DNA from 2 places in the Peribacillus sp. YIM B13477 genome. Region 1 is predicted to be linked to the other one. Evidence: predicted binding sites of a transcription regulator. Region 1 holds the regulator's gene; the other holds the start of a gene.
The links. The regulator LexA, encoded in region 1, represses DNA repair genes until DNA is damaged. The targets are predictions, from matches to a motif close to CGAACATATGTTCG.
Positions count from the first base shown of each region.

Region 1 (3,434 bases):
TCTAGTCCACTATGGAGCACACCAATATGTTGGAAGGGTGATCACTTTAGCTTCCCCACATCATGGTTCTCACTTAGCTGATTTGGCTTATAGCTGGTATGCGGGCTGGCTTGGTTCCTTATTAGGTCAAAAAGATGAGGGAACTTATTCTTTACAAGTTGGTAAAATGGCTGAATTTCGTTCTGTCACGGATAACCATATCAACTCTCGTAAAAACTTGTATTTCACTGTGGCAGGTATGAACAGAGGCCCGGTACTATCAGCCTTATCAATGGGGGGACAATATTTATCATCATATGGGGAAAATGATGGACTGGTGAATGTATGGAGTACAAAAATACCCTATGCAACACATTTATTTACGGGTCCCAACTTTGATCACGACAATATTCGAGTTGGCTCAGCTGTATTTTCAAGAATTGAACCCTATTTAAAAAGCACATCCACCGCTGGGATTCCTGCATATCATGTTAATTATAAAGAACGAGTTGAAGATGATGTCATTACAACAGCACTCGCTCAAACCGTTCTGGGTGATGTCCTGAAACAAAATGTCTGGGTCGAACAAAGCTTCCATGTAAATGAAGCTGCCCCAGGTAATATAAGCATATATACAGCCTCAAATGAAGTCGAGGTTGAATTGATTTCTCCATCCAATAAAAAGTATTCACCTTCCTTAAAGGTTCATTCAGCCAAAAATGAAACTTCCTTTTTTAATGGTGCAACCATCCAATCATTCTACAGAAATAACCTTGAAATTGGTGACTGGAAAGTACGAATGAAGACTAAATCGCCAAAAGACGCCTTCCTGTTCACAGCACAATTTAACGAAAAGAATCCCATTACATTAAGTATGACCGGTAAAGTTAAGCAAAAAGATGCAAAATTTTTAATAAAGAATCCAATGAATGATAAAAAAAGACCAATCAGTACAACATTTTTGGTTCATCTGATAGATGAAACCGGTAATGAAATTAGTGAAAAAAACTCAATTAAGGCAATGGATACTGAAAATTTTACTGGCACCCTTCCAGAAGTACCTAAGTCAGGTGTTTATAATGTAACAATAGATGTTAAGGAAAAAAATGTGGATGGTACTGTAAGAACCCGGACGCTGATTCGTTCGGTCTATATTGAGAAATAACGAAATGCCTTCTCTTAGTTGAGGAGGCATTATTTTGATGGTAGGGGTAACTAGGGAGATGGTAATTCAGCCAATGGAAACAGCCAGGTCGTAATTACTTATTGAAGTATTAATTCAACGGGTCTCTGATGGATATGGTTGGAAGTTTGTTATCGGGGGAAAATAAATATATGTATTTTTTTCCCTGCACTTGCAAATGGTTGTCAACAAGTGCAGATTCAACAGTGGAATGACTTGGTCGATCTAAACCTTATTAAAGTGGGGATTTTAAATCCTCTTTTTTTTATTTCAATGAGCTTTTTCCAAAGTATCATATTACGAGAAAGGCGATAGTAACTTTCATCCCTTATAAAGGATGTTTAAATTCGCATGAAACTAGATTCTATTAAAAAATATTTCAATATCTACTCTTCCATATGCATATTGAGAGAATTCTGGACATAAATTAAACAAACAAAAAAAGCGCGGGAAGCGCTTTTAGTGTATTTGTCTATATAAGCCTATTACTTTTCCAAGTATCGAAACATCTCGTAAAATAATTGGTTCCATATTTGAGTTCTCAGGCTGAAGCCTTATGTAATCCGGTTCCTTAAAGAATCGTTTTACAGTGGCTTCATCATCTTCCGTCATCGCCACGACGATATCTCCATTATTGGCACTGCTTTGTTGTTTCACGATGACATAATCTCCATCATGAATTCCTGCTTCTATCATACTTTCACCCATGATTTCCAGCATGAATACATGGTCATCATGTGGAACCATGCTTTCGGGAAGCGGAAAGTATTCTTCAATGTTCTCAATGGCCGTTATCGGCATGCCCGCTGTTACTTTTCCAAGTAACGGCACGTTCACGACATTGACTTTGGGAATATTGTTCGCTTCCTCCAAATTCATTATTTCAATGGCCCTTGGCTTGGTTGGGTCACGTCTAATAAGGCCTTTACTTTCCAGGCGGGATAAATGTCCGTGTACTGTTGAACTTGATGCAAGTCCCACTGCTTCGCCAATCTCCCGTACGGAAGGCGGATACCCTTTTTGGCGGACCTCTTCTTTAATGAAATCAAGAATATCTTGCTGCCGTTTTGATAGTTTTGTCATTTGTGCACCTCTTCCCCAATGTTCTTTGCTACATTATAGCATGGCCCCCATCTCTATACAAACATAAGTTCGAATTTGTTGTTGACTGAAACAAACGTTCGTATTATAATTTGATCATAACATACGAACGAACATTCGCTTTGGAGGGATTATTATGAAAAAATTATACAAAAATTATATTTATACGATTCTATTAGCGGGATCAGTATTCATCTTTTCAATTTTATTCTCTTGTACATTGAACAATGATCAAAAAAAGGATTTCCTTTCTATAGAAGTAAGCGAGGGTGACACCCTATGGGGAATTGCCGAAAAATATGAAGAATCAAATTTGACAAAAAAAGAATTCATTGGTTGGATAGAAGAGAATAATGGAGTCAGCGCGGATTCGATAAAGCCTGGACAAGTCATTGTCATACCGGTTAAAGGGGAAGAACTTGTCCAGAATTTGGCCAGTGAGCAGTAAGTAGTAAAGGTAGGGTATTATGAAGGCGGTAATCTATTGTAGGGTCAGCACCGAAAAAGAGTCACAGGAAACATCATTGGCAAGGCAGGAAGATGAATTAGTCAAATTGGCTGAAAAGATGGATGTGGAAGTTGTCTCCATTATAAAAGAACAGGCAAGTGGTTATGAGTTGAATCGGGATGGCATTTTTGACATGCTCGAACTATTTAAAACCAAAGAAGCTGAAGTGCTATTAATCCAGGATGAAACAAGACTGGGAAGAGGGAATGCCAAAATAGCCCTTTTCCATGTCATCCTTAAAGAAGCTGTGAAAATTTATACTCTCTCACACGATGGGGAGCTGGAGTTATCGGATTCGGATGCCATGGTCATTCAGATAGTGGGCATTGTAGAAGAATATCAAAGGAAACTACATAATCTTAAAATAAAGCGCGGAATGATGAGAGCCGTTGAAAAAGGGTACCGTCCTCAAAAAAATCTTCAGAATCAAAGGAATTCCACTGGAAGGGACCGTATGGAGATTCCTATTGAAGAAATTATTAAACTGCGTGCCAATGGGTTAACATTCTCAGAAATCGCAGCCACATTAAGGGGCTTTGGATACAATGTATCTAAGGCTACTGTGAACAGGCGTTTTCTCGAACATCAAATGAATACAAAGGAAAGTAAATCATAGAACTTGTAATTTCGCTTTTTTTTTAATACCATGACAATATCCGCAGA
Region 1 covers NZ_JBHZPD010000009.1:20,943-24,376, reverse strand. Annotated here, with positions in the region: gene ACFX4H_RS21890 (esterase/lipase family protein) at 1-1,144, shown strand, start outside; gene lexA (transcriptional repressor LexA) at 1,622-2,245, opposite strand; gene yneA (cell division suppressor protein YneA) at 2,400-2,711, shown strand; gene ACFX4H_RS21875 (YneB family resolvase-like protein) at 2,731-3,387, shown strand.

Region 2 (3,434 bases), on a different contig from region 1:
CAGGTTCCCTATTCGTATGGTCTTTTGCTAATTCTGACATTTTTTGGAGAACTTGTTTGACTTGTGTTTTGTTTGGCATTGAAGATGAAACTAATATTTCCTTTAACTGTTCTCTGACCATATCAACAGTTATCTCAGTTTCATGAGTTAAGTAAGATAATGCTGTCATAACAGCATAGTAGACGTCACCCTCACTGCCGTTCTGGAATTCCCTCAGTTTTCTTTCTCTTGGAGGTCCTGCGACAAGTTTATCGTAAAGATCTTTAGAAGCATGATTTTTCACAAGCTTTAGATAAAACTCTTCAAAATCAACGTCTTCAGGTAATTGTTGTTTAATTAGCTGCTTTTCTCTAATTTTATTTGTTCTGCAAAACCAATAACAAAAATCTTGCATTAAATGAGGACTTTTATAACTTTCGCTAATGAAATTTTGAATAACAGAATCAGGGCATTCTATATTTAACGCATCAAATCCTTTTTTAGAAATTTCATATAGTTCGTCTCTCTCCCATGGATCAATACTTAATTGAATTACCCTTCCTTCCATTTCCTTTTCAACTTTAATTGAATCAACGCCTCTATGTGGAACAGAACATAATATAACTTTCAGGCCTGATCCAACAGGCTCTTTTAATGCTCTTATAATATCAGTTTGTACTTCGGGGTTACAATAATGAAAATCATCAATCAATAAAATTTTACCGGTTTTTAATAACGATTCGATTGCAGCATTCATTGGGTTAGGAGTAAAGTTTTCGGATTCCTTTGTAGTATTTTTTTCGGATTCTGATTCTGTATCTGCCCCTTCTACCCTACCTTTAAATAATCCAGAGAAACCAGCTTCAATCATAGCTTTAAAACTAGTAGTTTCTTTTTTTTCTTTTTCATTTCCTTTATCTTTACTCCAACCATTTGGAATAACCATTTTATCGATAATACTAGACCATAATATTTCTCCCGATTTTATAGCACCACCGGATATTAAAATAAGATTATCCATTGATATAACCTTTTTACAAAGTGTTGTTTTACCAATTTTCGTAGGACCAGTTATAGAAATAATTTTACCCTGTAAATCCAAATCCATTGTTAAGTTATCTTCTAATTCTAAGTTTTCCCTTGAATTATACGTAATATTAGGTACTCCACCTGCTGTAAACACTTCTGATATCTTCATCTGAAATTCCCGTCCTCACTCTGTATTTAAGGTAATTATATCCTTAAAATTAGTAAAACCCATAACATTTATAAAAGGAAGACCAATTTTCCAATGACAAGGTGGATGAATATTTTTTTCTACCTTCAATAAGAACGTTAGTTCGTATATGATAAATGAAAAGGTGGGATCTTTATAATGGGTACAATTCGTGATAGAGGAATCATTAAATGGCAAGCAGCATTGATATTACCAGAACATAAAGCATTAACTAAAAAAAAGAATACGGACGATTATTTCTTAAATAAAAAACCTGTCCTTGATGAATACCAGGTTGAAGAATTTGAAAACAACATTCATTATGCGATGGAATATCATTTACCGATAAGCTTTAGATTGCATAACGAGGGAAATCCAATTGAACTGCATGGATACTGTGTGTATATTGATCCTATCACGAAAGAGTTAAGTATTCAGAAGAAAGATAGTTCCTACGAGAAAATTAAGTTTAATGAAATTATTAGTGTGATCGTTGAGGATTAAAAAAAGCCCTTTTTAAATTCAGGAAGGAAAAGGCACAGAGAGTTAGGAGTATACAAATGGAAATTCAGATTGAGGTTCAAGTGTTTGCGAACGGTGCTAAGTTCTTACAATCTGGTAGTTGTTCAGTAATAACAACTGACTTTAGAAAAGAACCGGAATGGACTGCTGCTATATCAGCTTATGAGTGGATACAAAAGATAAAAAACTCTGTATGAATGCTCAGGAGACAAGCGTAATCTATTCGAACCTAAAATATTTGGAGAACAATGGGGAAAGGGAGCCATTAGCCAAGGTAGGTGGAAAGGCGTGCCATTAAGGACCTTACTTGAACTATCTGGACTGGGTGAAGGGGCTAAAGAAGTTGTCGTGGAGGGTTATGATTATGGAAATAGGACCGATCTAGATGAGGTTTACACCTACACTAGGAGTTTGCCTATCGAGAAAGCACTGCATCCGGATACCATTATTGCATATGAGTATAATAATCGGCCAATTCCTTTTAAACATGGTTATCCACTGAGGTTAATAGTTCCGCAGTGGTATGCAATGGCATCTGTTAAGTGGATAAAGCAGATAAGTGTTATTAATTCTAAATTCAATGGGCCTTTTCAAACAATTGATTACGTGTATTATCCAAATAAAGACAATGATCTGGATGCATATCCAGTCACTACAATAAATATCAATTCGACTATCCAAAAACCGCTGGATATGGAATTTGTAAATACTGGTAAGCATTTAATAAGAGGGATTGCATGGACAGGAAAAGGAGTAATTACAAAGGTGGAAATTAGTATTGATGGTGGCTATACATGGAGAAAAGCTGATATATTACCTAGTAAGAATATTGGGTATGGATGGGTTAGTTGGTCATTTGAATGGACTATTTTAGAAAAAGGTGAGTATACGATTAAATCCAGAGCAACAGATTCATTTGGTTAAATTCAACCTAATTTACCTTTTTGGAATAAAAAAGGTTATGGGTATAATGCCACTGATAAAATTAAAGTTAAGGTAGAATAATCATCAATTTATTTTAAGGAAAAGAAAACGGGTGAAGAAACTTTTTAGTTATCCTTTTAGTTGTAATCGTAGAAGAAATATAAGTGATCCAATCCATTCCCGGGATAGTAGAAAAAAATCGGCCCTGATTATCTTTGAATCGATTAATTTAATCCATGAAAAGAAATATTACAAGGAACGTCTGCCAAAGAGTTGCTCTTTGCCAGTATTAAGAATCTCCTTCAGGGGATATATACGCTTTTAAAAAATGAGAAAAGTCGTTCCGGGATTTAGCCAAATAACGGTTTTGTGATACAGAGAAAAATCCTTCCAAAAGAGTTTTGGAGGGTTATTTGGCATGGCAAAAAAAGTACTGAATAAGGGAATGACATCCTATTTAGATGGTTAGTTGAGATGGGTGGTTGCCATTTGGTGTTTTTTCTTTTAGGCAAGTGTGAATCAGGTTAAATAAAAGCCTAACGAAGACTAATTTTTTGTGTTTAAAGTCTTGAACTTACAGTTGTCACTGTAGTTTTTTTCATAACTGTAGGAGATTTCTAATGGTTTGTTAAAGATAGCTAACTTTCAAAATATTAATTGACGGTTATTCGTAGAAATATTATGATAATTCTATTAACGGCTATTTAGCGACATATTATTCGTTTTTAAATAGTCATCAAAATAATAGAGTCATGAAAATTAATAACAAAGGGGATGCTTTATGAAAATGAAA
Region 2 covers NZ_JBHZPD010000020.1:14,355-17,788, reverse strand. Annotated here, with positions in the region: gene ACFX4H_RS26310 (hypothetical protein) at 1-1,177, opposite strand, end outside; gene ACFX4H_RS26305 (YolD-like family protein) at 1,355-1,699, shown strand; gene ACFX4H_RS26300 (hypothetical protein) at 1,756-1,914, shown strand; gene ACFX4H_RS26295 (molybdopterin-dependent oxidoreductase) at 1,907-2,641, shown strand; gene nhaC (Na+/H+ antiporter NhaC) at 3,429-3,434, shown strand, end outside.
Region 2: a site for LexA is predicted at 1,309-1,322, ahead of ACFX4H_RS26305 (YolD-like family protein). Genes of this name have one in related genera too.